Regions from separate parts of the Neobacillus sp. FW104-15D2 genome, predicted to be linked through region 3. Evidence: predicted binding sites of a transcription regulator. Region 3 holds the regulator's gene; each other region holds the start of a gene.

Region 1 (7,503 bases), on a different contig from region 3:
ATGCCTGTCCTTGTAGAAAAACTATCAAAAATCGAGGGACTAAGCGATATCGGCCTAACCACAAATGGGGTGCTTTTGCCAAAATTGGCTGCTGATCTAAAAAAGGCTGGTCTGAAAAGGGTCAATGTCAGTCTGGACAGCCTCAATGATGAGCTTTTTGGAAAAATTAACGGCCGCGGCGTCGGTGTACAGCCTGTACTAGATGGCATTAAAGCCGCTCAGGCAGCAGGGCTTGGCGTTAAAGTTAATATGGTTGTCAAAAAGGGTCTTAATGATTCAGAAATAATCCCTATGGCAGAGTTTTGCAAGCAAGAAGGCCTCCAGCTGCGCTATATTGAGTTCATGGATGTTGGCAGCACTAACGGCTGGAAGATGGATGATGTTATTACCAAGAAGCAAATATTTGAAATGTTAAAGGGAAAATTTGAACTGGAACCTGTTGATCCGGATTATTTTGGCGAGGTAGCTAAAAGGTATAGATACAAAGGGACTGATATTCAGGTAGGGTTTATTACTTCTGTATCTGAATCCTTCTGCAGCAGCTGTACACGATCCAGACTCTCAGCGAACGGCCAGTTGTTTACATGTCTGTTTAATGGTAATGGCCATGATATCCGAAACTTCATGCGAAACGAGGCAACGGATGAAGAAATAGCTGCACGAATAACCGGTATATGGAACGGACGAACTGACCGGTATTCCGATGAAAGAACAGCAGAAACAATTACTAATAGAAAGAAAATAGAAATGTCCTATATAGGCGGCTAAACTCCCTTTTTAAGGGAGTTTTTATTTTTCACCAATGCAAAAACCTCCTGTCAATTGGAACCAGGAGGTTTTCTTCTTTAAGTATAGTCGCTGTTAAAATTCGTAAAACTCCTCTTAAAATGCATTTCCACTTCCTTTGTGCACAGTTTATTCAAGTTTTATTGTCCTGCGAAAAAGCGAGCGAGGAGGCTCCGCGGACAGGGGTGGATTTTAACGAATATCAACAAACAAGATTAACAAAGTTAATTATAAATAGCGGGGAAATAAGATATTATTTTCCATATGGACATGATTAAAGGTTTCTCCCTCAAGCATTTCCAGCCGCTTATAGACTAAGCGGTAGGTACCGCAGGCATCCATGGGTGGATTAAAGTCAGAAGTAACGTTTCTAAGTTCTTTTAAAAGTGACCCGGCATGGTCATGCTCTTTTTCAAGTTCCCTAATAGAGTTTAAAGCTTCCTGCAGTTCATCTTCATTTAAACCTTCTAATTTCTGAATTAAAGGGAATACCAATTCATCTTCTTTCGCAGTGTGCTCCAGCATTTCTTTTTTAAACTCATAAAAAAGTTCATACATGGTTAATAGCTCTGGATGATTCCCTCCATGAACACGTGATACTTTGGTTACATATGGGCTAAGGTTAGCCAATTCTTCCAAAAGAGGGCGGTGGTATTTGTCGATTACATGGTTAATGATGTCATTAGATTCTTTATCCATCCAGGCCTTCCAGTCAATTTCTCCAGTTTCTCTTTTTTCATATACCTCTGTAAGGTTACCAATTAATTGATCCAGGGAAACTCCTGCCCCGGTTGCAGCTTCCTTTAAAGGAATATTGCCGCCGCAGCAAAAATCGATGCGGTTTCGTTTAAAAACATCGCTAGATTTTGGCAATTCGTTTACAATATCTTTTACCAGTGTATTTTCAGTGAATGGAATAGTCATTTTTTAATTTCCTCCTTACGTTTCTTGATTTTAGGATAACGGATTTGAAATGGTAACCGGGTGACCTAAATCACACTAATCAAAAATTTTTCAGTATTTTTATCATTTTTGTGAACTCTGTCATAACCTGCCTATTCCTTGCTTTGCTATGATGATTCTGCAGAGTGAAGGGGGAATACAAGGCGTTTGCCATGCAAAGGCCTGTGGAGTACGCTTATAATGGATAGGAATATAGGAAATGAATGTAAAAAGAAATAAAAAGGTTTGAATTGCAGGAGCTGATGATTATGTTTGAAAGAAGAACTGCCATTTCAATTGGAGAAGCCGTAGAAAAAGTAATGGAGTATAGGTTAACAGGAAAAACGGAAATGGTTTCTATTAATGAAAGTTTTGGACGCTTTTTATCAGAAGATTTAATAGCGACAAGTGATGTGCCTCATTTTAACAGGGCCCCTTATGATGGTTTTGCAGTACGTTCCGTTGATACAGTTGATGCTTCACAAAGTAACACGGTTGAATTTGAAGTAATTGACCATATAGGCGCTGGAATGGTTTCAGAAAAAAAACTAAATGAATATCAAGCTGTTCGAATTATGACTGGTGCAATGATGCCAACTGGTTCGGACGCTGTTGTCATGTTTGAGGTAGCTAAAAGCTATGAAAAAGACGGAATACCTTTTATGTCTATAAAAAGAAGCTTTAAACCTGGTGATAATGTATCTTTTCGTGGTGAGGATGCGAAAGAAGGAACTGTCCTCGTTGAAAAGGGAACATTAATTAATCCTGGAATTCAAGCCATGCTTGCTACATTCGGCTATGAAAAAGTCCCAGTAGCAGCTAAGCCAAAGGTGGGCCTTTTTGCAACCGGGACTGAACTCCTGGAAGTAGATGAACCACTTGAACCAGGAAAAATAAGAAACAGCAATTCTTACATGATTGCTGCACAAATTGAGCGTGCCGGGGGAAGTGTCCAATACTTTGGAAAGCTTCCTGATGAATTTGATACTTGTTTTGAAGCAGTTAAAAATGCTATTGATTCCGTTGATATTCTCGTTACCACTGGAGGAGTTTCAGTGGGTGATTTCGATTATCTTCCTGAGATATATGATAAATTGGGCGCAGAGGTACTTTTTAATAAGGTAGCGATGAGGCCCGGGAGCGTAACAACAGTTGCCCAGAGTAATGGCAGGCTACTATTTGGCCTGTCAGGCAATCCATCTGCATGCTATGTTGGGTTTGAGCTTTTTGCACGTCCAATAATAAGAGGGATGCTTTTTGCACCCAAACCACATTTGCGGAAGGAAAAAGCAATCCTCGATGTTGCTTTTCCAAAAGCAAACCCATTCACAAGATTTGTACGAAGCGCTTTAACCATAACCGAAGGAAAGTTGACCGTCTCACCAAGCGGATTGGATAAATCTAATATTGTAATGAGTCTTGCGGGAGCAAATTCATTGATGATACTTCCGGGCGGCACCAGGGGATTTGAGGCGGGAATGGAAGTTGATGTACTTATGCTTGAGGATCAGGAAGGAAGTCATTGGCCTTGGTAAAACCTTTAATCATTCAGGTTGCCGGATATCAAAACAGTGGTAAAACAGCAGCCATTTCAAGGGTGATAAAAGAATGGTCGCACAGAGGAAAAAAAGTTGTTACCATTAAACATCATGGCCATGGCGGAAAACCAGAAGTTGCGGATGAGAAGGATTCCACCCGCCATATTTTATCGGGGGCGGCTGCTTCTCTTGTAGAAGGGGAAGGCCGTCTGGTGTTACAGGCGGAAAAAACCACCTGGAGCCTTTCTGAAAAAATTAAATTAATGAAGGAGTTTTATCCCGATATTATCCTAATTGAGGGACATAAACAGGCAGAATTTCCAAAAGTGGTAATGATAAAAGATCAGAAGGATTTAAAACTCCTATCTTCTCTTGTAAATATTATTGCTATAGTTTACTGGGATGAGGATGTCCTTATAAAATCTGGCTTAGCTGCTAAATACCCCCGATTCAATATTAAGGATTCCATATTGGAGAAACAGCTGATTGATCTTCTTCAGGAAATTCATAAAAATGACACTAAAAGGTAAAAGGAAATGTGATAAGCTTCACTTTTTTTTGTTTTGCGCTCGCTTATATTGGAGGTAGCAGGAAATAAGGAGTGAAAAAGATGAAGCTTTTTTTACCAAAACAGCACGGTGCCTGGGCAATGCTTATTGTTCCCTTTTGGCTTGGTGTGATTGGATCACATTTTATGTGGGAACATATCCCGTTTTTTATCGGCTGGGTCTTTTTATATCTTGCCACTTATCCTATGTTGCTTTTATTTAAAAGAAAGAAGATCCAGTTTTATATAAAATGGACACTTATTTATATAATTCCAGCTATTCTTTTATTATTAGTTCCCTTGTTCACAAGGCCATCAATAATTATTTTCGGGCTTGCGATGATCCCATTGTTTGCGATTAATGCTTATTTTTCATCAAAAAATAAAGACAGGGCACTGACAAATGATATTAGTGCGATTATTGCTTTTGCTATTGCTGGGCTTGCGAGTGCCTATATGGCAGATGGTACGGTAACCATCGATTCTTTTCTTCTCTTTAGTACATCGATTCTTTTCTTTTTGGGAAGCACTTTTTACGTTAAAACAATGATCCGGGAAAAAAAGAATCTTCAATACAAGTGGATTTCATGGTCATATCATCTTCTTGTTCCAACGCTGTGGATTTTCCTTGGCTTATGGATCGCGGCATTTGCCTATATCCCTAGCTTGCTAAGGGCCATTGGCTTTTATGGAAAAAGCATTTCCGCTAAGCAGGTTGGGATTTACGAAATAGTGAATGCAGCCCTTTTCTTTATCCTGATGGCAGTGCAGGTTTTTAAATTTTAGGCGTTATCTCTTACTAAGGCTCATGTGTCTGTTAAGAAAATGAAGGCTAAAAGCCGCCGCAAACTATGGCAATACTCTTCTGATCCATTCCCGATTAGAAAAATAAGCCGGCCCCAGAGGGCCGGCTTATTCAATACAGCATATATCCTTTGAACAGTTTTCACAATCAATTTCTGTTTTTAAAGTATCCAATTCATGAATTGTAATAATACCTTTTTTTACAGATATTATTCCCGATCTTCGTAAGTCGCTAAGCAGCCTATTGACTACTTCCCTGGAAGTACCACAAAAATTAGCTAGTTCCTGATTTGTTAGAGGCAAATCAAGAATAATACCATCCTCTACTTCTCTTCCATAGCTATTTGAAAGCCTTATGAGTATCGAATACAAAGCTCCTTTTTTTCCATGAAGAACTAAATCCCGAAATTTGGTCTGTGTTTTAAGATGCTGAATGCTCATCCACCTCATAAACTCAACGGCCAAATCATGATCCTTGCTAAGCTGTTCTTCCAGATGTTCCTTTAAAATAACAGCGACTTCACCGCTTTCTGTCACTTTGGCACTAAGATAGTATTTTGATGAAGGCATGAAAAGATTAGCCTCTCCTGCCAAGTCACCCTCCGAACAAATCCGGAGAGTCAATTCTCTTCCGTCTGGTATGCTTTTACTTAATTGAAGCATTCCTCGTTTAATTATATAAAGCTCCTCTGCGGGGGCACCTTCCTGAAAAAGTAAGCTTCCCTTTTCCATTTTTCTTACATGGTGAACGGTTTTGAGCAGTTCATGTAAATCCAATGAAATATCAGTTAATGAGTGCATGCTATTACCACCTTTAGTTCCAAAATAGCATAAGACAAAACAAGACAAATTACCTATCAAAGTAGATATTACTGTAATTATATTGTTTATTAGTGGAAATACAACGGCTTTAGAATAAGATTCATACAAAAGACATAAATTTCTCAAAATAAAGATAAAATTACAACTATTCCTTGGGAAATATTTGTCGAAAAAAAGGACCCTATAATTTGAGCGGAACGGGGGAAATTAGTAAAGAAGTTTCTTTAAAGGAGGCAGCATTATGGGACAAAACAGACAATTCCGTCCGGGGCAGAAAGCTCCCAACAATGGAATTTATATTGAAACAGGTGAAACTGGAAGCAATATTGTTAATCCTCAAAAAATGAAAATGAAAGCTGGGGATGTCTTTCCGGAAACATCCAATCACAACCGACTATGGACCTATTTTCCTAAACCATGAAAAAATAGATCTTATGATCTTCTGGTTCAAGGTTTTCATTGTTGAATTTGTGCAGCTATATTGATTGAAGCGGAAAGCGTGCGCCTACAGTAAAAATCAACATGCCACTCTTTTAGAAGCCATCCAAAGCGGGTGGCTTTTCTTTCTTTTTCTCATGGAATATAATAAATATATATAAGGTCAAAAAAGGTCAAATGGAGGTATAAAATGGACTTAAATAAGATGACGGAACGCTTGCAAAAAGGCTTTATTGGGGCTCGGGAATTAGCAGCAGAGTTCCAGCATCAGGAGGTCGATGACTTACATTTGTTTCTTTCATTAATGAATCAGAAAGACAGCCTGATTAATACTGTTTTAGAAAGAACCGGTATTAAAATAGAAACTGTTAAACAAAAAATAAAAGAGAAACTGGATATGAAACCGCAGGTTACCGGAAGCGGTGTGGCGGACGGGACCTTATATATTACCTCAAATTTACAAAATCTGCTTATAAAAGCTGAGGAAGTAAAAAAGCAATTTACTGATGAATTTATCTCAACTGAACATATACTGCTGGCTGCTGATTCTGCATCTCAAACTGGAATGGGAAAAGTTTTAAATGAAGTCAATGCGGATTCAAATGCGCTTTTAAAAGCTATTAAAGAAATAAGGGGGAACCAGCGAGTGACTACACAAAACCCGGAAGAGACCTACGAAGCATTAAAAAAATACGGCAGGGACCTTGTAGAGGAAGTAAAAACTGGAAAAGTTGATCCGGTTATTGGGCGGGATACTGAAATCAGACACGTAATCAGAATCCTTTCAAGAAAAACAAAAAACAATCCTGTCCTAATTGGTGAACCAGGGGTAGGAAAAACAGCAATCGTTGAGGGGCTTGCCCAAAGAATTGTAAGAAAAGATGTGCCTGAAGGTCTAAAAGATAAAACCATCTTTTCACTAGATATGAGTTCTCTAATCGCAGGTGCTAAATTCAGGGGAGAATTCGAAGAAAGATTAAAAGCAGTTTTAAATGAAGTAAAGAAGAGTGAAGGAAAAATTTTATTGTTTATAGATGAGCTCCATACTATCGTGGGTGCGGGAAAGACGGAAGGAGCTATGGATGCAGGCAATATGCTAAAGCCCATGCTGGCCCGCGGGGAACTTCATTGTATTGGGGCAACCACACTTGAGGAACACCGAAAATATATAGAAAAAGACCCTGCTTTGGAACGCCGCTTTCAGCAGGTTCTGGTACAGGAACCAGGAGTGGAAGATACAATTTCTATTTTGCGAGGATTAAAAGAGAGATTTGAAATCCATCATGGGGTAAAAATACATGACAGGGCCCTTGTTGCCGCAGCTACTCTTTCGGAAAGGTATATTTCAGACCGTTTCCTGCCTGATAAAGCAATTGATTTAGTGGATGAAGCATGTGCACATATCAGGACTGAAATTGATTCAATGCCGACTGAACTGGATGAAGTAACCAGACGCCTGATGCTGCTTGAAATTGAAGAAGCTGCATTGAAAAAAGAGAAAGATGAAAGCAGCCTTCAGCGGCTCGCCGAGCTGGAGAAGGAACTGGCGGATTTAAAAGAGCAGGCGCATGCAATGAGGGGACAATGGCAAAAAGAAAAAGAGAGCATTCAAAATGTACAGGAGAA
Region 2 (7,503 bases), on a different contig from region 3:
GCTGGGTGCCAATTTACGAACAACAGGAAGCTTAATAATAAAATGAATCGGCTGATGATCTCATCAGCCGATTTTTTAATTGTTAAGAAAGTAAAGTATTACCTACAGCGCCCAGCGAGTATGCATCTCTGTAAAGCTTCCTTGAGTATCTTGCATCAAGTATGACCTTGAGGGTGCTTGCGCTCTTCTTACGCAAGAGGTATGTAAACAAAAAGTATTTGCCAAAAATATTCCTTTAGCGTATTAATAGAAAAAAATAATGCAATTTAAATGAATTATTTTATTACCTATAAAAGTAAGTAAATTACATAATTAGGAAGCGGAAAAGATAAAAGGAATGTCGGAAAAAGCATTCTTTTTATCTTTTTCTGTGTCGAAAGTTGCTAATTTTAGGAAGTTTTGTCTTCTTTTGCGAATTCATTTACAGAGCAATAAAAAGTTGTCATAATGCATCAGGTAGCCTATTTTTTTCATAAGGCAGGCAATTGGTTTAATTTAGGAGGAGAAAAAAGTTGTATCAGAAAAGCAATCGGCGCCTGAGAAGTATGCTATCGGAGATAAACTCCAAGAGAGATGAAATGATAAAAGCGGGAATGAATTATGGTTTTACTAATGAAAAAACTATTAAATGCAGCCAGGAACTAGACCAATTGATTTTTGAATATCAGCAGGCTTCCCAACAATCATCTTTTGAAGATGTTAAAATGGTTTTTCAAAAAATCTTATTCCGACTTTCAGGGGCGGCCTTTTAAAATAAAATATAAGTTTGGCAGAGGCTGTCCCAAAGTAAATGGGGCAGCCTCATTGGATTTTAAAAACTTAAATCTTCACGCCCTTCCTTTAATTATTGGCTTTTCCTGTTTTGCTCATCCACCACTAATGAAATATTCTCCGCAATTTTTATGTCGATATTTCGAAAGTTTATTGATCTCACGTTTTTCCCCATATAATGTGATTTTTATCATTGTTTATATCTGTATATTTTTTATAGTAGTATTGTAGATTTATTTTTACAGTTCTTTTCTTCCTCTTCCTCTTAAGACCACAGCATAATGCAATATAAAAAGTACTTATTTTATGTAAGCGTTATAAGTTACCGACAGACAATCTCAGAATTACACAATTAGAAAAAACTTCATAGTTTTGTACTATGCCTATATTGCGATTCATATATCGTAATATCAAGCATTTTCAAATAAAAGAAAAGAAATCGCTTTCACATTTTTCATCCTATAGAGGAGGTAAGTTTTACATGCACATTGTCGTCTGTGTCAAGCAAGTTCCTGATACTAAAATTATTAAAATTAACCCAAAAACCAACACACTCGACCGCCGCAGTGCACCTGCCATTCTTAATCCATACGATGCGCATGCGGTCCAGGAGGCAGTAAAAATCAGAGAAAAGACAGGCGGAACTATTTCTGTCCTATCCATGGGACCACCCCAGGCGACAGCGGTAATAAAGAAAAGCATCGAAATAGGTGCTGACAGAGGGTATTTAATCTCTGACCGGGCCTTCGCAGGTGCAGACACCCTCGCAACCAGCTATGCGTTATCGAAGGCGCTGGAGAGAATCGGAAAGGACCTTCCTGTGGACATGGTCATTTGCGGTAAACATGCAATTGATGGTGATACAGGCCAGGTTGGACCAGGTATTGCAAGACGGATGGATATACCTCCTGTTACCAATGTAATTGAAGTAACAGAGGTGAACGAACAGGAAAAAACAGTTTTAATCAAAAGGAAATCAACAAATGGCAATGAATTGATCCAGGCAGAATTACCTTGTCTGCTGACAGTAGAAAAAGAAATTAATAGCATAGATTATTCTCCGCTTCCAAATATAATCAAGGCAGTACGATATGAACCAGTCATATGGACTGTAGCAGATCTGGAAAATGTTGAGCGCACCCAGTTGGGATTAAAAGGCTCGCCAACGATTGTAGGGAAAATGTTTACTCCTCCAAAACCAGAGGGCGGAAAAAGGCTTGAAGGTTCATCAGATGAGCAGGTAAAACAGCTAATGGGAATTTTAATGGAGAAAAAAGAGGTTCTTTCTCTCCAATCTTCCAAATAAATTAACAATCGAACTAGCGAGGAGGAGTACCAATGAAACTGGAAGAATACCAGGGAGTCTGGGTATTCATTGAGCAAATCGATAGAGTAATAGAAGGAGTTTCTCTTGAATTGCTTGGTGCAGGCCGAAAACTTGCAGATAAATTAAATGTTCCACTGGCGGGAGTTTTGCTTGGTGAAGGAATAAAGCCTTTGGCTTCGGAGGTTATTACAGGCGGAGCTGATGAAGTTTATATTATCGATCATCCGGTCCTGAAGGATTACCGGACTGAATCCTATATGAAATGTATCATGCTGCTTGCCGAAAAATATAAACCGGAAATTTTCCTTTATGGTGCTACTCCCAATGGGAAAGATTTGGCCAGCGCTGTCGCGACAGACCTGAATACCGGACTGACAGCAGATACCACTATGCTTGATGTGGATGTGGATAACAGGCTGCTTGAGGCAAGCCGTCCAGCATTTGGCGGTAATATCATGGCAACCATTCTCTGTAAAAAACACCGTCCGCAAATGGCCACTGTAAGGCCAAAGGTTATGAAAGCTCTTGAACCAGACACAACACGGTCGGGTAAAATTATAGTAGAAATCATATCTCTCGCCGAAGAAGATATGCGGACAAAGGTTCTCCAAATTGTGAAGGATGTAACAAAAAATGCCAATCTTGCAGAGGCACATGTAATAGTTTGCGGAGGAAAAGGCATGGGAGACCTGCAAAACTTCGGATTGTTATATGAGCTTGCCGAAACAATTGGTGCCAGTGTTGGCGGAACACGTGACGTTGTTGAAGCAGGATGGCTTCCTCATCATTTACAAATCGGGCAGACTGGTGAAACAGTCACACCGAAAATCTACTTCGCTGTTGCCGTTTCAGGGGCAATCCAGCATGTGGTAGGAATGAAAAACTCAGAAATTATTATTGCTATAAATAAAGATCCAAATGCGCCTATATTTGATGTAGCAACATATGGAATTGTAGGAGACGCCATGGAAATCATTCCAAAATTAATCGAGGAATTTAAACAAGTTCCTATCAATCAAGGTGGTGAAATCAGCTATGCCTGAAAAATTTGACGTAATCATTGTAGGAGCAGGACCAGCAGGCACAGCCTGTGCTCTTCAAACCGCTAGGGCAGGGCTGAAAGTTCTTTTAATTGAGAGAGGCGAATACCCGGGAAGCAAAAACGTTATGGGCGGGGTTTTATACCGTAAACAACTAGAGGAACTAATTCCTGAATTTTGGAAAGAGGCACCACTGGAGCGGCCTATAATTGAGCAGCGTTTCTGGATGCTGGATAAAGAGTCGGTTGTTTCCTTCGGTTATAAAGGATTGGAATGGGGAGCAGAGCCATACAACAACTTTACTATTTTAAGAGCGCAGTTTGATCAGTGGTTTGCTCAAAAAGCGGTTGAAGCTGGAGCGCTTCTAATTAATGAAACTGTGGTTACTGAATGTATTGTAGAAAACGGAAAGGTTATTGGAGTTAGGACCGACCGTCCTGATGGAGAGCTCCATGCAGATGTGGTAGTTCTTGCGGATGGAGTAAACTCACTTCTATCCAAGCAGCTTGGATTCCATAAGGAATTCAGACCCGATGAGGTAGCACTAACTGTTATGGAAGTTATCAACATGCCAAAAGAAAAAATAAATGACCGGTTTAACCTTGAGGAAAACCAGGGAACAACCATTGAAATTTTTGGGGATTCTACCAAGGGGAACCTTGGTACAGCCTTCCTTTATACAAATAAGGACAGCCTGAATATTGGGGTTGGAACTACGCTATCAAGTATGATAAAAGCTAAGCTGAAGCCGTATGATCTTCTTGATTATCTTAAAAACCATCCAATGGTCAAATCTATTCTTCAGGGAGGCGAGTCAGCAGAATATCTGGCCCACCTTATACCAGAAGGCGGTTTCCGATCTGTTCCAAAGGTAGCCGGAAATGGTGTCCTCGTAGTTGGAGATGCAGCACAGCTTGTTAATGCGATTCACCGTGAAGGTTCTAATATGGCCATGTATTCAGGTAAATTGGCTGCAGAAGCTGTAATTAAGGCAAAGGAAAGAAATAATTACAGTGAATCAAGCCTGAATAGCTACCGTGAAGCTTTATATGGAAGCTTTATCATGAAGGATTTAGAGAAATATAAAGATGCTGCTCATACCTTTGAAAAGTACCCGCAATACTTTAAAGAATATGTACCAATGATGAATAAAGCAATGAGCAAATTCTTTACGGTAGATGGTACACCAAAACGTGACAAACAAAAACAAATTATGAAGAGCATTACAGCGGAAAGAGGCACAATCCGTGTAATTCAGGATATGTATCGAGCTTGGAAGGCGGTGAAATAATGTCAACGAAAAATATCGAGGAAAAACAGTATCTCCTCCGTTTTAAATGTGATACGAAATCTCATTTGACCGTACTGGATCATGATGTATGCATGACACAATGTCCCGATAAAATTTGTACAGTATTTTGCCCAGCAGAGGTTTATAAGTGGGAAGGAACACGTATGCAGGTAGGCTACGAAGGCTGCCATGAATGCGGAAGCTGTCGCATTGGCTGTCCATACCAGAACATAAAATGGGAATATCCAAAGGGCGGACACGGAATCGTTTTCAGAATGGCTTAAAAAACAAAAGGCTTTCCCTCTAGTATAGGAGGGAAGCCTTTTTTGCACACATAAATAAATTTCAGGGCAACCTGAAACGGTAAGAGGGGCACGATATTTAAGTTGACTTATTTTCCGGGAAATTTCGCATAAAAGGGGTAAAATGTCGTATTAACACTATATGTATGGTTATTCACAAGGAGGTTTAAAAAGAGGTGAAGCAAGGGGATATTGAAGTGTGATTAACTTATTTTTTCTTGAAGGCCTGAGGAGAAAATCTCGTCTTTTTTACTAAAGCTTGCATATGATTTTGCCAGTTCCGCGGCATTATTGAACGAATCAAACAGCTGGGATGAAAAGTAGGGATGTTTCCATGAAAAAGATCCTTCCGAGTCAGCTGGGTATATACTCACTTTCCAATGATAATATTCTGTATCTTCGAATGCAGGCTCACCTTCCAGAGCAATTAACCAGTGTGTGGAGCGGACCTGATTCGGAGGAGTTATTTCTGCTTCTAACAGTGCGAGCTGATCCTTTAAGCCAATTGGAATTAATCCTGTCTGATAAAAATCCCGGTAATTAGGATTGTACATAATTTAGCCCTCCCTATAGCTTCTATAACTACATTATATGTGAATTTACAGCATTATTTCGATTTAAATGTTAAGATTTCAAGAAATTTAAAAGCGCTTCCAAATTTTCAGAAAAAGTATATTCAATTTTTGAATTTTAAGCTCTGTAAAAGCTCATTGTTGATTTTTCCTTATTTTGATTGAAAGACGCGAGACTCCTCGGAAATACTATCGCATTTCCTTCGTGCATGGGCGATTTTAAGGGTGCTATTCATGTCCTACGGAAAGCGAAATTCACTGACAGATTAACAAATCTTTATTAAAGATATGAAATGTGACACGCATCACAACTATTTTCTATTGCCGGCGTTATACTGAGTTCATAAAAGTTTGAAAGGAGCCATATAAATGAACGGCTGTATGAGTGGTTTTGGCGGTATGCCAACAGGTGTATTATCCGAAGGCTTGAAGCAATTAAAAAGTGAACACCCATCATTATTAGAGAAATTGGAATTTCAATATAATCTGGTTCAGCAAATTGAAAAGGAAGAAAGTATAGAGAATAATTTTACTGAATTGATTCGCAGGGTGTCAGAGTTTAAGGCGGAGCTTGATCCCCATTCAGAAAGGGAAGAAGGAGTTCTTTTTCCGATGATGGGTGCCTATGTTGGAACCACATCTGGCCCAATTGCAGTGATGGAATATGAGCATGACCAGGCAAAAGGCTATATTGGATCCTTTCTGAAAACTGCTTTGGAAGATCGTATACTATCTATAGAGGAAATGAAAGAACAAGCACATTTAATAAAAAGTGCGTATGTCACATTGACCGAGCACTTTGCAAAAGAGGAAAATGTCCTTTTCCCTATGGCGGAAAGAATGCTTTCTGATGAGGAAAAAGAAGAACTTGCAAGGAAAATTAATGAGATTAAGTAAAGAATGGGACATCCCATTCTTTTTTTATTAGGCTATTAATTTTTTTAAAAATTTAAACTATAATTTAACAAGGTGGAAGAGTATCAACATCCCTGTATATATTTAATGAAATTTTACATATAAGGAGGAAAGCAGATGGTGACAGAAATCATTTCCCAACGCCCCTAAAGGGGGTTGAATCTGAACCACCTTTATAAGGAGGTTTAGAAAAATGTTAAGAAATTATATCTTTCTTGTTAGCTTTTCAGAATTTGCTTCCCGTATGAATTTCATGGCACTTACAGGTTTTCTGCTTTTGTTTCCATCCTCAGAATGGAATCTGATGATATTTTTCCTAGTTCGTCAAATAGGTGGACTGCTTACTAGTTTATTAGCCGGCAGGTTAGCAGATAATTGGGATAAGCGGCTAATTATGCTTGGCAGTGAAATAGCAAACGGGGCAGCTGTTTTAATACCGCTTTTTTTCTATCATCCAATAGCAGTATGGGTATCTGCTTTTATAATGGGCTGCACTTACCAAACCTTTTATATTAGCTATTCTTCTTCTATACCGGAAATATTTGGAGCTAAAAATGCATATAACGGTAATGCTCTTATTCTAAGAGTCAGTTCAGTTTCGAGTATCATTGGGTTTTCAGCAGGTGGGTGGATTGCAGAAAACTATGGCATTCAGCCAATAGCAGTATTTGATAGTTTTACGTTTTTTACAAGTGCAGCAGTCCTGACCTTCTTGCGCTGGAACTCAAAGGCTGAGAAAGTCAACATTATAATAGAAAAAAAGAATCTTCAATTTAAGGAGTTATTAAATAAAAGCGAATCCTTGGCACCAATATGGTTTATAGCCTTTTTCTACAGCCTGGCAGTAGCGGGTTATAATTTTTCGCTTCCTTTGCTAGCCTCAGAGTACGAAAAAGCATCCTTAATGAATGGAGTCTTTTGGTCATCTGCTGCGGTTGGCAGCTATTTAGGCAGTTTAATTAAGCGAAGACATTATTTAGAAAAGAGTTACTTTCAATATTTATTCTTCTTCTCCTTTAGCATTGCTGTTGCTTTTTCTGTTAATAACATCTTTGCTGCAGCGTGTTTTCTTCTGATAGGGGGTGTTTTTGATAGTGCAGGGCAAACAGCGGCAGCTTCTATCATACAAAAGGAAAGTAGAACAGTAAGAGGGCGCTCATTTGGTATCCAGGCTTTTTTTAATCGTTTAGGTTTTTTTGTGGGATTCGGTGCAGCACCATCGCTTGCAGCTGCTTTAGGATTGCGGGAAAACATGTGGATCTTGCAAGGTATATTGGCAGCAGGG
Region 3 (7,503 bases):
ACGTTACGTCCTTTCGGTCCAAGAGTAACTTTTACTGCATTTGCCAATGCGTCAACACCACGAAGCATTGCGCGGCGGGCATCTTCACTAAACATAATCTCTTTAGCCATAGTTCAAAAACCTCCTGTATTTTAAATTATTTATCAGGTCCGGCAGTATTATTTAACTGCCATCTTCACATGATTACTCGCCAATTACAGCAAGAATATCACTTTCACGTACGATTAAGTATTCAGTTCCTTGGTATTTTACCTCAGTACCGGCATATTTTGAGAAGATAATGCGGTCACCTTCAGAAACATCAAGAGCAACACGTTCGCCATTATCGAGAACACGTCCAGTTCCAACCGCTATAACTTTTCCTTCTTGCGGCTTTTCTTTAGCTGAATCCGGTAAAACGATACCGCTTGCAGTTTTTTCTTCTGATGCAACAAGCTCAATGATAATACGATCACCTAGTGGCTTTAACAAATCAAACAACCTCCTCAAATTTTTTATGTAGTTGATTTATTAGCACTCTATCACGTTGAGTGCTAACACAATTATTATAATAATGAATCCACTAACCTTTTGCAAGCAGGAGATATAAAAAAACCCAAAAAATTTTTCTCTTTTTCAACCTTACCATTATGGCTAAGGTCACGCAGTTTTGCCCATCCTAAGTACCTTCTGATTGAAAGAAATCGCCTTTTATGAGTAGAATGAGGAATAGTGCAGAAATTAATTTAAGAGCCTGAAAGGGAGATTATATATTGAAAAAGGAATATTGGATTATTTTAATTGTATATATCGCCATGCAGCTGTCGAGTTTCGTCGGAATTCCGCTTGTCACCCATATACTCGAAGCTTCGGGTAACAGTACTTTAGAATCGCAGCGGCTTGCTATACCGTATTGGCTGCTTATAAGCTTTACAGCTGCCTTTTTAATTACATTGTTTTTATTGCGAAAAGAAAGAATGTCGCCTGAATTTGCCCGAGGCCGTACTTCTGTCGGCAGCTCGGTGGCATGGGCTATCGGCGGTGTTTTTCTTGCTCTTTTTGCCCAATCAATTGCCGCAAGCATTGAAAGACTTCTGGGAATTAATATGGGATCTGAAAACACCCAGGCTATTTTAAAATTAATTCAGGCTTTTCCTTTAGTGTTGGTTATCAGTTCCATTATCGGACCTATCCTTGAGGAGATAGTGTTTCGAAAAATTATCTTTGGCAGCTTATATAAGCGCTTTAACTTTTTCATATCCGCTTTGATTAGTTCTGTCGTCTTTGCGCTTGCCCATATGGAGCCGGTTCACATTTTACTGTACGCTTCAATGGGATTTACCTTTGCTTTTCTATATGTCAGAACGAAAAATATCTTTGTATCCATGTTCGCTCACGTGGCGATGAATACTTTTGTCGTATTAGTCCAATCTGTTTATAAAGACCAAATCGAAAGAATGATGCAGGACGCTGACAAAATTCAAAGCTTTATTGGAGGATTTTTATGAGACAGTCACCTTTGTTTTCGGGCATCATTTATTTCCTGCTCGGCGTTCTGTTCACTTATTTTGCCATTCAGGATGTTCAGGACGATGGATGGGGATTTTTTACCTACCTGCTTGTTCTGCTGGCCACATTTGATGTAGCCTCAGGCCTTAAGATGGTAGGTTTTCATTTTAGGATTAAAAAGCATACAAAAAGGTGAGTTCCGGAATTGGAACTCACCTTTTTATTTTTTAGGCTGTGTTAAAAAAGCAGCGCTGATTGTAACGCATGAAAGGAGACTCCAGCGGGAAAATTGGATCAGGTGGACCCCACAGGAGCTGAAGTTTGCCGAACCGCTCGCGGAAAGCGAGTGTCTTGGAGCGAAAATCTAAAAATAAGTTTATCGCCTTTTTTAAAGTGCTTCTTCTTCTGAAGGATAATGCTTCAGAAAGTATATTAATGATTGCAGCTCAACAGCAAGGTCTATATGGTGCACTCTTATTGTAGGCGGCACGTGCAAACGGGCAGGTGTAAAGTTTAAAATCCCTTTAACGTCTGCCTTAATAAGTCTGTCTGTTACCGGCTGGGCTGCAGGAGCGGGAACGGTTAAGATCACAATTTGTATTTTTTCAGATTTTAGGTATTTTTCAATGTCATCCATATGGTAGACGGGAACATCACCAATTTTGGAACCCACTCTTTCGGGGCTAATATCAAAGCCAATTTGAATTTTGGTGTTGTTATTTTTCAAGAAATTATAATTCAATAAAGCCGTTCCCAAATTTCCGACACCAATAAGTGCGACTTTTGTCAATTCATCCTGATCCAGTGTTTTTCTAAAGAAGGTCAATAAGTAATTAACATTATAGCCATACCCCTTTTTTCCGAGCGCTCCAAAATAAGAAAAATCCCGTCGAATAGTGGCTGAATCAACTTTTACTGCGTCACTCAATTCTGCTGAAGACACCCTCTGCTTTCCTGATGTATGGAGATGATTGAGAAAGCGATAATAGAGCGGCAGTCTTTTGGCCGTTGCCTGTGGTATTTTTATGGTCTCATTGCTCATGTTTCTTTCCTCTCTCCTCTAATGAATTATAGTTCCGTTCTTTTGAAATCGCCATTCTTCCCTCCGGTTTTTTCAACCAGATAAGTTGGCCCAATGACCATCCCTTTATCAACTGCTTTGCACATATCATAAACGGTCAGTGCACACACAGAGGCGGCTGTTAACGCTTCCATTTCAACACCTGTTTGTCCCTTTGTTTTCACTGCCGCAGAAATATTTAATTTATACTCATCCTGGCCTTCCTCTTCCCATGAAAAGGTTACATTTACACCTGTAAGCGAAATAGGGTGGCACATAGGGATGATGTCCCATGTTTTTTTGGCTGACATAACAGCTGCTACCTGGGCTACAGCCAGCACATCGCCTTTTTTCATTTCCTGGTTGGTAATCTTGTTATAGATTTCTCTGCTAACTTTTATACTCGAGTGGGCATGTGCAGTTCGTGCTGTTTCCGGCTTACTGCTGACATCGACCATTTTTGCCCTGCCTTCATCATTAAAATGTGTAAATTCAGCCATTATAAAAACCCCTCTCATCAAAATAATACACTATTTTTCCCATATTGTGTGTGAACTTTGTATTATTCTTCACATATGTTTATTTGGTTTTTATTGTTTTTATATATTAATCTGCTTAATATTTTCGCTTCCATTCTTTTAAATTCCTTTTGCATGATTCACTTTATTGCCGGTGTACCTCTAATCGGTTAAACTTATCGTAAGTACTGAGGTGAATAAAATGATTTTATTACAGGTTAATCAGCTGGAAAAAAACTATGGCGCTGAGCTTATTTTATCGAATATAAAACTGGAACTGCAAACCAGGGACCGTGTTGCTTTGGTAGGACGGAACGGAGCAGGAAAATCTACACTGTTAAAGATTATCGCCGGCCACCTTTCCTATGACGGTGGTGAAATTATAAAACCAAAGGATGCCACGATTGGGTACTTGGCACAGAATACTGGACTTGAATCCAATTTATCCATTTGGGAAGAAATGCTGTCAGTTTTTGAGGATCTTCGTAAAATGGAGAAAACCATACGCGAGCTGGAGGTCAAGATGTCTGACCCCGATGCATTCTCAGACTCTGACCGATATGAAAGAATTTTGCGGGAATATGACTCTTTACAGGTGAAGTTCAAGGAACTTGGAGGCTATCAATATGAAGCCGATATTCGATCTGTCCTGCATGGGCTTAATTTCCAATCCTTTGACCACTCTACTACTGTCTCTTCATTAAGCGGTGGCCAAAAAACAAGATTGGCACTTGGTAAGCTATTATTAAAAAAGCCGGATATTTTAATACTGGACGAACCTACCAACCATCTTGACATTGATACTTTAACTTGGCTTGAGCAATATCTTCAGGGCTATGAAGGAGCCATTCTGATTGTTTCCCATGACCGTTATTTCCTTGATAAGGTGGTTAATCAGGTTTATGAGCTTTCCCGCCGCCAGATTCAAAGATTTCCCGGAAACTATAGTTCTTATTTAAAACAAAAAGCGGAGAACCTTGAACGGGACATAAAGCAATATGAAAAGCAGCAGGATGAAATTTCTAAGCTTCAGGATTTCATTCAAAGAAACCTTGCGCGTGCTTCCACCACGAAAAGAGCGCAGAGCCGCCGAAAAACACTCGAAAGAATGGATAGAATGGACAGGCCTTTAGGTGATGAAAAGTCTGCAGCTTTTTCTTTTGATATTGAGAAGCAAAGCGGAAATGACGTTATTACCCTCCAGGATGTAGCAGTAGGATATTCTGGAAAAAAGGTATCTGAAAATATTTCATTCCGGATCACACGGGGAGAGAGCATTGCTCTTGTCGGGCCTAATGGAATCGGAAAATCCACTCTTTTAAAAACGATTGTTAAAAAGCTGCCTTCCCTTTCCGGCAGTTTTCAATATGGTTCCAACCTTACCATTGGGTATTATGATCAGGAGCAGGCTGAATTAACAAGCAATAAAAGGGTCCTGAACGAATTATGGGATGACTATCCTCTCAAAAGCGAAAAGGAAATTCGAACGGTACTGGGGAACTTCCTATTTTCGGGCGATGATGTTCTTAAAATTGTATCGACCTTAAGCGGCGGTGAAAAGGCACGTCTTGCCCTTTCAAAGCTTATGATGCAAAAAGCTAATTTGCTTATCCTTGATGAACCGACAAACCACCTTGATTTGGACAGCAAAGAGGTTCTTGAGAATGCACTTGTGGAATACCCGGGAACAATCTTATTTGTTTCCCATGACCGATACTTCATTAATAGAATTGGTACTAGAGTTCTGGAGTTAAACCCATCAGGTGCCGTTGATTATCTTGGTGACTATGACTATTTTGTCGAAAAGAAACAGGAATTGGCTGAAATAGAAGCGGAAAGCTCTTCTCTTGATTTAAACAGCAAAATAACGGTCTCTGAAACACAAGAAAAAACTTCTTACCAACTAGATAAAGAAGCTAAAAAGCTTGAACGCCAGCGAAAGCGGAAGCTGGAGGAAGTCGAGCAAAAAATAGAAGAGCTTGAAAATGAAATACAGCAATATGAGGAGCAACTATGTGATCCAGTTGTTTTTCAGGATCATGAAAAGGTCCATCAAATCAATCAAAAAAATGAACAGGCAAAACTTCTACTTGAAGAAACAATGGATGAGTGGGCCGAGCTGGCAGAATGAAATACTGAAACTGACAGTAAACGTATGATTAAAAGCAACTCTATTATCTGGTAAACACCGGTTCAAAAGCCGGTGTTTTTTTTATCCACAAAGTTATTCACAAAGAAAAGAGCCTACTTACAACACATTTGAAGTTTTTCCACATTATCCACAGAATAAGCTAAACTTATCCACATTATCCACAGAATCATGGTCATTGGTCCACATTTACTTAAAAATTCGAAAAATGATTTTCTGTTTATCCACAATAATTCTTTTTTTCCATAGTTTAAGTTTAACTTCATTGTTGATAATTGCTAATATCAACATTTAAATCAACGGCGTCTTACACAAAAAAGCAGTGTATCTTATGAATACACTGCTCCTACATTAATTATAAATATCAATATCCAGACCTGGATTAGCATTCAGTGCTAAGTCAGCCCTTTTTCCTTTTTCGAATAATATACTTCCTGCTGCCCCTATCATTGCAGCATTATCCGTACATAGAGCCAAAGGAGGGATGACCAGTTCAATATCCGTTAGTTCGCTAAACGCCTTTTCTAAAGCAGCTCTTAGGCCTTTATTGGCTGCTACTCCGCCAGCAAGCAATACCTGATGAACTTTATATTCTTTTACTGCCCTTAATGTCTTCGTAACAAGGACATCTATTACGCTCTCCTGAAAGCTGGCAGCAAGATCTTTGGGTTCAATGATCTCCCCTCGCTGTTCCGCATTATGAACAGTATTAATGACAGCTGACTTTAAACCGCTGAAGCTGAAATCGTATGAACCTTCCTCCAGCCAGGCTCTCGGCAAATCAATGGTGGGAGAACCTTCCTGTGCCATTCTGTCGATGTGGGGCCCTCCCGGATATGGCATATGAAGGGTCCGGGCCACTTTATCATAAGCTTCTCCGGCCGCGTCATCTCTTGTTTCTCCAATTACTTCAAAATGCCCATGCTCTTTCATATAAACAAGTTCAGTATGGCCACCGGATACCACTAGAGATAAGAGAGGGAACTTCATTTCTGTTACCAGGCGGTTTGCATAAATATGGCCTGCAATATGGTGAACGGGAACAAGCGGCAGGTTATTCGCAAAGGCTAATGCCTTCGCTGCGTTTACACCAATCAGGAGCGCTCCTACGAGCCCTGGCCCTTCCGTGACAGCTATTGCATCCAAGTCTGCCATTTGTATACCTGCCTGGTTTATAGCCTCCTCCAGGACAACTGTGATCTGCTCGACATGGTGTCTCGATGCTATTTCCGGTACAACTCCGCCAAACCGTTTGTGGCTTTCAATTTGAGATGCTACTACATTAGCCACAATTTCCCGGCCATTTTTGATGATTGCGACTGCCGTTTCATCACAGCTAGTTTCCATACCCATAATTAATTGATCTTTTTTCATAAATTCACCCACATTACTAAAGCATCTTCCTGATTATCCGTATAATAATTTTTTCTTATTCCGCCATTTTGAAATCCCATTTTCCGGTAAAGTGACAGTGCAACGTGATTTGTTACCCTAGCTTCAAGAGTCATTGTCTTAGCGCCTTTTTCTCTTGCAACGTTCATTAAACACATCATGAGGGCTTCACCCAGTTTCATTCCTCTGAACTCCGGTAAAATGGCTACGTTGGTTACATGTGCTTCATCAATTACAATCCAAACTCCACAGTAACCAACGATATTTCCGTCCATTTCCAATACTATATAAACAGCAAACTTGTTTTGAAATAGTTCATTGTAAAAAGCTTCCTTGCTCCAGGGTATACTAAAAGAAAGCTCTTCAATCCTGTGAACTTGCTCAATATCCTTTTCCTGCATAAAACGAAAAGAAAATGTATTATCCATTTTTAAAATCCTATCCCTAATTAGTTTTTCTATTTTTCTCTAACCAACTGGCTTCCGCCTCCGCCAGGCGAATATAGTTAGGAACAAAGCTGTGTATATCCTCGGAGGGCCTGTTTCTCCCCAGTAATGCAAGCTCAGACGGCCGTGGGTTATGTTCTGTCATTTCAGCAAATTGGGCCTGATCGCCAAGAATCTCTTCAATTAGCGGGCGGTGAATATGAAGATCAGTTCCAATAAAAAGAATTTGTTCTTTTCGGTTCTTTAAGCTCTCCGCAAATTCAGCCATCAGGGCTAATTGGTCCTTTTCAATTTGCTTTAATTGTCCCTCTTCACCTTTAAATAAAGCCGTATAAACTTGTCCCCTTCGGGCATCAAATAAAGGTGCTACAAGACCATTGAAATATCTCGCTGCTCCTGAGGCTAAAACTTCAAGACTTGAAACTCCTGAAAGAGGAACATTAAGTGACC
Region 4 (7,503 bases), on a different contig from region 3:
AGGAACCTTCCTTTTCCAGGAGGGAATGAATGCAGATGAACTATACATTATTCTTTCTGGAAAGGTTCAAATAAGTAAAATTACTTCTGATGGCAGAGAGCTTTCTCTTCGTATATGTGGAGAGAATGATATCTGCGGAGAATTAACTTTATTTACTTCTAGCCCAAAGTACCTGTTAAGCGCAAAGGTTCTTGAAGAAGGGGACATTGTAGCCATTCGAAAAGACGTATTGGAGCATGAAATTTTCCAAAACAGCACTCTTGCCTTCGAATTTATGAAATGGATGAGCGATCATTTCCGAAAAACTCAAACTAAATTTCGTGATCTTGTACTAAATGGTAAACGCGGAGCACTCTTCTCAACTCTTATCCGGATGTCGAATAGCTACGGAATCCATAAAACCGATGGGATCTTAATTGACTTGCCACTTACAAACCAGGAGCTCGCAAATTTCTGCGGCACTTCCCGAGAAAGTACGAACAGGATCCTAAATGAATTAAAGAAAGATAATATCATATCTGTAAAACGCGGAAAAATAACTATACTCGATCTGCAATATCTTAAAGAGGAAATAGGCTGTGAAAACTGCCCGGCAGTTTATTGTAATATTGAATAGGTCTTTTAGTAAAAAGGGATGGTGAACCATCCCTTTTGTTGTTTTTATTCTGTTTAATTTCCCGATTAAATTCGGTGGTGCTCGTTTTCCGCGGAAAATCAATCTACTGCCTGTAAATAACTTCATGATATGCATCTGTGTACAGCACTTTTAGCTTTGCGACGAGCTGAAGGTTGGCTTCTTCGAATATTCTGTGGCGAAGGAGGTTGGCTTCTTCAAATTTCAACAATCTCTTAGTAAAGAGCATTTATTTAAAAGGGATGGCCAGCCATCCCCTTTTTTGTCTTGTTATTTATATTTATTCGAAGCGAATGCATCCGCTTTTCTTTACTGTTGTTCCTGTTTTTCACGCAGAGCTTTTGGAATATATACACAGAAAGGCTCGCTTTCAAGATAGTCGCCTGTCATGGCATATGCCCTTGAGCGTGAGCCACCGCAAACATGGCGGAACTCACATACTCCACATTTACCTTTATATAGGTCCGGGTTACGAAGTGATTGGAAAATGGGAGAATCCCTGTAAATCTCAGCTAAAGGCTGCTCTCGGATATTTCCTGCTTTTATTGGAAGGAGGCCGCTTGGATAAACGTCACCTATATGAGAAATAAAAACAAATCCATTTCCATCGTTGACTCCCTTAGGAGCCCGGCCTAACCCATCAATTGATCCGGTCAGTCCTTCTTTAGTCAAAGCACTTAAATATTCAATATGTGCTGTTTGGTTTTTGGCCTCTCTCATTTTTTGCTGAATTACAACTCTGCGGTAATGCTGAGCAGCAGTTGTTTTAATATCAAAGGACACTCGTTTGCTAAGGTCGTAAAGCCACCTGAATACTTTTTCATGCTCAACGGGCGAAATCATATCGGAAGTTTGACCTCTTCCGGTAGGTACGAGGAAGAATACGCTCCAAAGCACACATTTTAAATCTTCCACAACTTTAGCCATTTCGTCTAAGTGATCGATATTATAACGGGATATAACTGTATTGATTTGAACTGGAATCTCTAGTTCATGCAAATACTTAACCCTTTCTAGTGTCAGGTCAAAGGAGCCCGCTGTTCCCCTGAAATGATCATGAATTTCTGCAGTAGGACCATCCAGGCTAAATGCCCATCTTGCCAGGCCCACTTCCTTCGCTTTTTGAATTGCTTCTTTAGTCACGTTAGGAGTTGCACTCGGTGTCATCGACACACGGACCCCTTTCTCCACCGCGTACTTAGCGATATCAAAAACATCTTCCCTCATTAATGGATCCCCGCCGGTAAATACCAGCATTGGATTATTCATTTCATATATTTGATCAATTAATTGCTTGCCTTCTTCAAAGGTTAATTCTCTAGGATCTCTTCTATATTGAGCCTCCGCCCGGCAGTGAAGGCACTTTAATTGACATGCCCTGGTCAATTCCCAAATTACGATAAATGGATCCTTGTTAAAGTCCCGGCTAATAACCATTTGACTCGCCTCCTGATATCTGCCGCCATTTTTTAATAACAGCATGATACTATGTATTATATAGGTGTCCTCATGGCAGCAAAGTGAACTTGCTCACATCCAGAAAAAGTTCTTTGTCTGAATTGTGAAGATCAGGAGAGGTAAGGGGCGGAGCTGAATTAAGTATTAGAAAATGATGTCTGGTGGTTGAGGATTTTGGCCTCTTCTTATTCTGGTCATTCCGGGTTTGATCATTTCCTCGTACGTTGGCGCAGCTCCGAGTTTGGGCATTTCCTCGTACGTTGGGGCATACCTCTGAGTTTGGGCATTTCCTCGTACGTTGGGGCGCACCTCCGAGTTTGGGCATTTCCTCGGACGTTGGGGCATACCTCTGAGTTTGGGCATTTCCTCGGACGTTGGGGCATACCTCTGAGTTTGGGCATTTCCTCGTACGTTGGCGTACCTCCGAGTTTGGGCATTCCTTCCCAAAGTCGTGCATTCCCTCCTAAAGTCGTGCATTCCCTTTCCAAAAACGTGCATTTCCTCTCCGAAATCGTGCATTCCCTTTCCAAAAACGTGCATTTCCTCTCCAAAGTCATGCATTCCCTTTCCTAATTCGTGCATTTCCTTTTCGAAATCGTGGATTTCCTTCTTCCAGTAAGCTTTTGTTCACAAATTATGACCCAGAAGAAGAAATTTTTCTATTTTTAAGCCTAACCGCCTGTATATCAACGAAAAAGTTGAATTTAACCCTAAAAAAACGGACTTTAATTTTATAAAGCAACGCTCTATTCCTCAACAAATAAAAAAACTGACCCCATAGACCCTCACAAGCGGTCTATAAAGTCAGCAGATATTAAGATATTGTTATTACTTCATATTGGGCAGCTAATTCAATAAAATGGCCCATGCCGCTGATTTTTCCAGCAGCTAATTTATCTTCCACTTTGTAATAGTCAACACATGTCTTGCAGGCTAGAATGTCAACGCCTTTTTCTTCGAGCTCCTTAATATGGACAGAGGAGAAGGAGTCATCAGTAAGGGCAAAAACTCCGCTATTCATAAAAAAGATTGCTGCAGGAAGGTCCTCTTTCTGTTTTAGCAAAGTGAAAAAGGTTTCCAGAACTCCTTCACCAAGTTCTTTTTCTCCCCTTCCAAGCTGATCAGATGAAACAAGAATAACTTTATTTTTCATTGGAATTCTCCATTCTTAGCGAATGCCAAGCGCTATTTTGGCATAGCGGGACATCATATCTTTGTTCCATGGCGGGTTGAAAACAATATCTACTTCTGTATTTTTAACTTCAGGAATATCAGCAAGGGCCCTTTTAACCTGATCCACGATTGTTCCTGCAAGCGGACAGCCCATAGCAGTTAAGGTCATGGTTACTGTTACTGTTCCTTCTTCATCCAGTTCTACATTATAAACAAGCCCCAAATTCACGATATCTACGCCGAGTTCCGGGTCGATTACAAGTTCCAGTGCACCAAGTAAATTTTCTTTTAATTCTTCATCCATTTCAATCACTCCAATTTATATTTTATTTATAAAAATTTACTAAACCAATCAATAGTAGCCTTTACGCCTTTCTGGCTAACCTTATGGCCAGCGCGTTCATCCGTAATAAACTTCAATTTTTCAGGATGCCCATTATAATCCCCAGCTATATTTTGATAAAACTCATAAGCAAACGAATAAGGGACAAAATCATCCTTTTTGCCGTGCCAAAATAATAGTGGGCGACCTTCAAGTTTTCCCGGCTGAATGCTTAAGTCATATACACGCAGCATTGAAAGCTGGCGGTCAATTTCCTCCTCCGAGAATGGAATACGGTGACCATGATTCCTTATCTGTTCAAGCTGAAAGCGGGAGAATTCTTCATAGGCTGGCATCCCCATTAAACTTACGGCTGCCTTTATCCATTTATACTGGGTCAGTGCTCCCAGGGTTGCAATTCCTCCCATTGATGTTCCGGCAACTCCAATCCGGTCTACGTCAATTAGGTTTTGGGAAACATAGTGCTCCTTTAACACATTTAAATCATGAATGGTGGTTAATACGATTTCCCAAAAACGGATATATAAATCCTGTTCTTTTAATACCAGTTCTCTTTCCCCATGATAAAGGGCTTCTGGCAATAAAACACGGAATCCCTTCTCAGCAAGCAGATAAGCATAATGAAGATTATTTTCCTTGGCGCTCGTAAAACCATGAATAAAGAAAACAAGCGGGAGTTTTTCTGTCTGCTGTTCCTGATTGACCAGGTGCAGAACGGGAATACTTTCAATACGTTCATTTTGAATCAGGATCAAACTTTAAACCCCCTATGGATTCCTGTAAATTATATCTTTTTTCTGAAGCTTTTTAAGTGAATTTTTTTACAGGTTTGCTATAAAATTGTTAACATAGTTACTATAGGACTAAAAAATGATTTTATATGTGTAGTGTAACATGAAGAAAACTTTTTTCCTAAACATTCACTTTCAGTTGAAAAGGAGAACTTATGACAGAGAGACACTTAATTGCTTTGGATTTAGATGGAACTTTATTAAAAGACGACAAGACAATATCCCCTTTTACAAAAGATGTTTTGAAGAAAGCACGTGAAGAAGGTCATGTGGTGATGATTGCCACTGGAAGGCCATTTAGGTCAAGTGAACTTTATTACCATGAATTAGAACTGGATACACCAGTTGTTAATTTTAATGGCGCTTTTGTCCACCATCCCCTTGACCCGGGCTGGGGTCAGTACCATACACCACTTGATATTAAGGTGGCAAAGGATATTGTTGAAGCTTGCCGTTCTTTTAAGTTCCACAATATTATTGCTGAGGTAATTGATGAGGTTTATTTTCATTATCACGATGAAAAATTGCTCGATATTTTTAATTTTGGCAATCCCAAAATTACATCTGGTGATTTAGCTAACCTTTTAAAGGATTCTCCTACCAGTTTGCTTATCCATTCACAAGAGGAGGATGTGGAATTAATTAGGAAGCATCTAACAGATGTTCACGCAGAAGTTATTGAACACAGGCGCTGGGCAGCACCTTGGCACGTTATCGAAATTGTACGTAAGGGGCTTAACAAAGCTGTTGGTTTGAAAAGGGCTTCTGAATACTTCCAGATCCCTCCCCAAAGAATGATTGCCTTTGGCGATGAAGATAATGACCTGGAAATGATTGAGTATGCAGGCCGGGGCATTGCTATGGGAAATGCCATTGATCAGCTTAAAAACATTGCCAATGAAGTTACGCTGACCAATGAAGAAGATGGAATCGGCCACTATCTAAAGGACCTGTTAAATTTAAAGTAAATGGATTTTACATCAATGAACCCTCCCAAAAAGGGCATACTATAAACGAAGCAGCACTGCTTCAATCAGAGCTCTATTATTGGAGGGAATTCGAATGGGTAAACGAAACAAATCAAAACGCTTTGTCCAGCAAGGAAAAGATACGGTTTCCAAGCATTCTGAACGAATCCCCTACCACATGACCTATGCCGAGGCGGAGGCCCAGAAGATGGCCAATGTACATGATTCCGCACTTGGAGGTATTTAAGGATGGGTAACCGATTGTTCAAAGAGGCACGCAGATTTGTAGAGATGGCTAACACGGCCAGCCCAGCTGAAAGGCCCGAAGCAGTTGAAAAAGCTAAAAATGCATTAAGTTCTGCATATGCAAATTCTACTTCGGCTGAACAGCTTCAACTCCATGAGATGCAAAACGAGCTTGAGTAAGAAAAGCGAAAGCGGCTTGAAAGTGTCGTATGGCAGAGGATGATGGTAAAATCACCACGTCCTGTGGCAACACCTTTCTGACCTGCATCCCTGAAAAAGTATAAGACTTGCCGTCGGGGTTGTTCTTTAACCTCCCCTCGGATTAGCTTATGACCTTGATCCCCCCTACAATGAGCTAGACAACATGAGGAGTATGTTGTCTTATTCTAGCCACGAGTGGGATGGACACTAGCTAACAGTCATACTTGATGCAAGCAGGACTCTGGCTGCTGAGCTGGATATAACTCTGGTTATATCAAAAAAAGCTGACACGTTTTTGTGTCAGCTTTTTCTTTGCTCCAAAAGAACAGGAAATGGATTAGTTTCGTTCGGTTCCTTGTCATATAGATAAAGAACCACTGATCCATTTTGGGGTAATTTTACTTGAGGAATCTTTATTTCAAATTTAAATGATGTCCACTCTTTTGCTCTTATAGGTACAACTCCTTTTGCCAGTTCGTTGTGCCCATCCTCTACTGTGTAAAATAATTCCCCTCCCTTTATCCTAACTTCACCTGTTATTATGTACCGGCCATTTTTACCGGCACTCCGTACATTTCTAAATTTTTGAGGGGCTTCCGTCTTTGCATCAGCCACTGCTAAGGTTTTTTTATCATGCCCAGTGATATCCGAAAACACTGGAAGCCCTGCAGCGGTAAAAAGTACTAGTAAGGCAAGTAAGACTTTCATTTATGTACCTCCTATTATTAATCTTTTCGGAAGAAACCAAATATCCCGGTTGTTTCGATAATATTTGTAAAAGCATGAGGATCTACATCTTTTATTATTCTTTCCAAATCAAATAATTCATACCTTGTTATAACGATCATCATTATGTCCTTGTTTTCATTTGTAAAAGCACCTTTAGCTGGAATGGCAGTGATTCCACGGACCAGCTTAGCATATATAGCTTTTTTTAACTCTTCGCCTTTTTTGGTAACAATCATTGCTGTCAGTTTTTCATTTTTTGTATGAATCGTATCAATCACTTTTGTAGAGGTATAAAGTGCTACTAATGTATAAAGAGCCTTTTCCCAGCCATATAAAAGCCCTGCAGTTAGAATGATGATAGAATTGAGAATAAAAATATATGAACCGACCGGCTTGTCCTTCATTCTTGAAAGTATCATGGCGACGATATCCAATCCGCCTGTTGATGCCCCCCACTTCAATGTCCAGCCTATTCCAACAGCCGCAATTACTCCCCCAAATACCGCATTTAGAAGAATATCATGTGAAACCTGTTTAACAGGAATAATTTCGAGAAATAAGGAGCTTAGAAAAACACTGATAAAACTATATAATGTAAAGGACTTTCCCACCTTAAGCCATCCAAGGATCGTAACAGGGATATTTAATAGAAGCAGCAGTATTCCTGTAGAAAGATGGAAGGATGTATTAGAGAGGATTTTGGACAATAACTGCGCTATTCCTGTAAAGCCGCTCGCATATATATTTGCTGGAATTAAAAATAGATTCATCGCCATTGCGTTTAAAAATGAACCTATCAGGACAACAGAAAGTTTTTTCACTTCCATAACAACCATTTTGAAATACCCCCGATAAAAATGCAGCTTCATTCATTATTTAGCCCTTTTTTCCTAATTCTCATTACAGGTAATTGTTTTTTTTATGCGAGTCCGATAAACTTGAAGTAAAAACGATTAGCTA

What was found. Region 3 encodes Rex, which represses fermentation and respiration genes when NADH is low (regulators of the CRP and FNR family bind a similar motif). Its sites were predicted from a motif close to TTGTGAAATATTTCACAA; they were not measured.
Region 1: ric (iron-sulfur cluster repair di-iron protein) is a predicted target of Rex. The motif match lies at 1,819-1,836, and genes of this name have one in related genera.
Region 2: AC3WR0_RS16870 (hemerythrin domain-containing protein) is a predicted target of Rex. The motif match lies at 5,597-5,614, and genes of this name have one in related genera.
Region 4: AC3WR0_RS19820 (TIGR04053 family radical SAM/SPASM domain-containing protein) is a predicted target of Rex. The motif match lies at 2,153-2,170, and genes of this name have one in related genera.

Annotation. Positions count from the first base shown of each region.
Region 1 covers NZ_JBYTCJ010000029.1:23,585-31,087, reverse strand. The annotation lists gene moaA (GTP 3',8-cyclase MoaA) at 1-768, shown strand, start outside; gene ric (iron-sulfur cluster repair di-iron protein) at 1,015-1,710, opposite strand; gene AC3WR0_RS19800 (molybdopterin molybdotransferase MoeA) at 1,998-3,263, shown strand; gene mobB (molybdopterin-guanine dinucleotide biosynthesis protein B) at 3,251-3,796, shown strand; gene AC3WR0_RS19790 (YwiC-like family protein) at 3,877-4,599, shown strand; gene AC3WR0_RS19785 (Crp/Fnr family transcriptional regulator) at 4,726-5,418, opposite strand; gene AC3WR0_RS19780 (YjzC family protein) at 5,681-5,860, shown strand; gene clpB (ATP-dependent chaperone ClpB) at 6,068-7,503, shown strand, end outside.
Region 2 covers NZ_JBYTCJ010000021.1:91,413-98,915, forward strand. The annotation lists gene AC3WR0_RS16835 (1,2-dihydroxy-3-keto-5-methylthiopentene dioxygenase) at 1-35, shown strand, start outside; gene AC3WR0_RS16840 (Spo0E family sporulation regulatory protein-aspartic acid phosphatase) at 513-752, shown strand; gene AC3WR0_RS16845 (electron transfer flavoprotein subunit beta/FixA family protein) at 1,253-2,077, shown strand; gene AC3WR0_RS16850 (electron transfer flavoprotein subunit alpha/FixB family protein) at 2,110-3,141, shown strand; gene AC3WR0_RS16855 (FAD-dependent oxidoreductase) at 3,134-4,429, shown strand; gene AC3WR0_RS16860 (4Fe-4S dicluster domain-containing protein) at 4,429-4,713, shown strand; gene AC3WR0_RS16865 (hypothetical protein) at 4,935-5,285, opposite strand; gene AC3WR0_RS16870 (hemerythrin domain-containing protein) at 5,673-6,200, shown strand; gene AC3WR0_RS16875 (MFS transporter) at 6,412-7,503, shown strand, end outside.
Region 3 covers NZ_JBYTCJ010000049.1:14,971-22,473, forward strand. The annotation lists gene groL (chaperonin GroEL) at 1-110, opposite strand, end outside; gene groES (co-chaperone GroES) at 184-471, opposite strand; gene AC3WR0_RS24340 (CPBP family intramembrane glutamic endopeptidase) at 753-1,487, shown strand; gene AC3WR0_RS24345 (YdiK family protein) at 1,484-1,684, shown strand; gene AC3WR0_RS24350 (redox-sensing transcriptional repressor Rex) at 1,877-2,530, opposite strand; gene moaC (cyclic pyranopterin monophosphate synthase MoaC) at 2,557-3,048, opposite strand; gene AC3WR0_RS24360 (ABC-F family ATP-binding cassette domain-containing protein) at 3,269-5,197, shown strand; gene tsaD (tRNA (adenosine(37)-N6)-threonylcarbamoyltransferase complex transferase subunit TsaD) at 5,567-6,589, opposite strand; gene rimI (ribosomal protein S18-alanine N-acetyltransferase) at 6,586-7,035, opposite strand; gene tsaB (tRNA (adenosine(37)-N6)-threonylcarbamoyltransferase complex dimerization subunit type 1 TsaB) at 7,052-7,503, opposite strand, start outside.
Region 4 covers NZ_JBYTCJ010000029.1:31,796-39,298, forward strand. The annotation lists gene AC3WR0_RS19815 (Crp/Fnr family transcriptional regulator) at 1-616, shown strand, start outside; gene AC3WR0_RS19820 (TIGR04053 family radical SAM/SPASM domain-containing protein) at 944-2,071, opposite strand; gene AC3WR0_RS19825 (DsrE family protein) at 2,907-3,245, opposite strand; gene AC3WR0_RS19830 (metal-sulfur cluster assembly factor) at 3,261-3,569, opposite strand; gene AC3WR0_RS19835 (prolyl oligopeptidase family serine peptidase) at 3,596-4,363, opposite strand; gene AC3WR0_RS19840 (Cof-type HAD-IIB family hydrolase) at 4,555-5,367, shown strand; gene AC3WR0_RS19845 (hypothetical protein) at 5,462-5,614, shown strand; gene AC3WR0_RS19850 (DUF3813 domain-containing protein) at 5,617-5,793, shown strand; gene AC3WR0_RS19855 (hypothetical protein) at 6,115-6,522, opposite strand; gene AC3WR0_RS19860 (YitT family protein) at 6,540-7,379, opposite strand.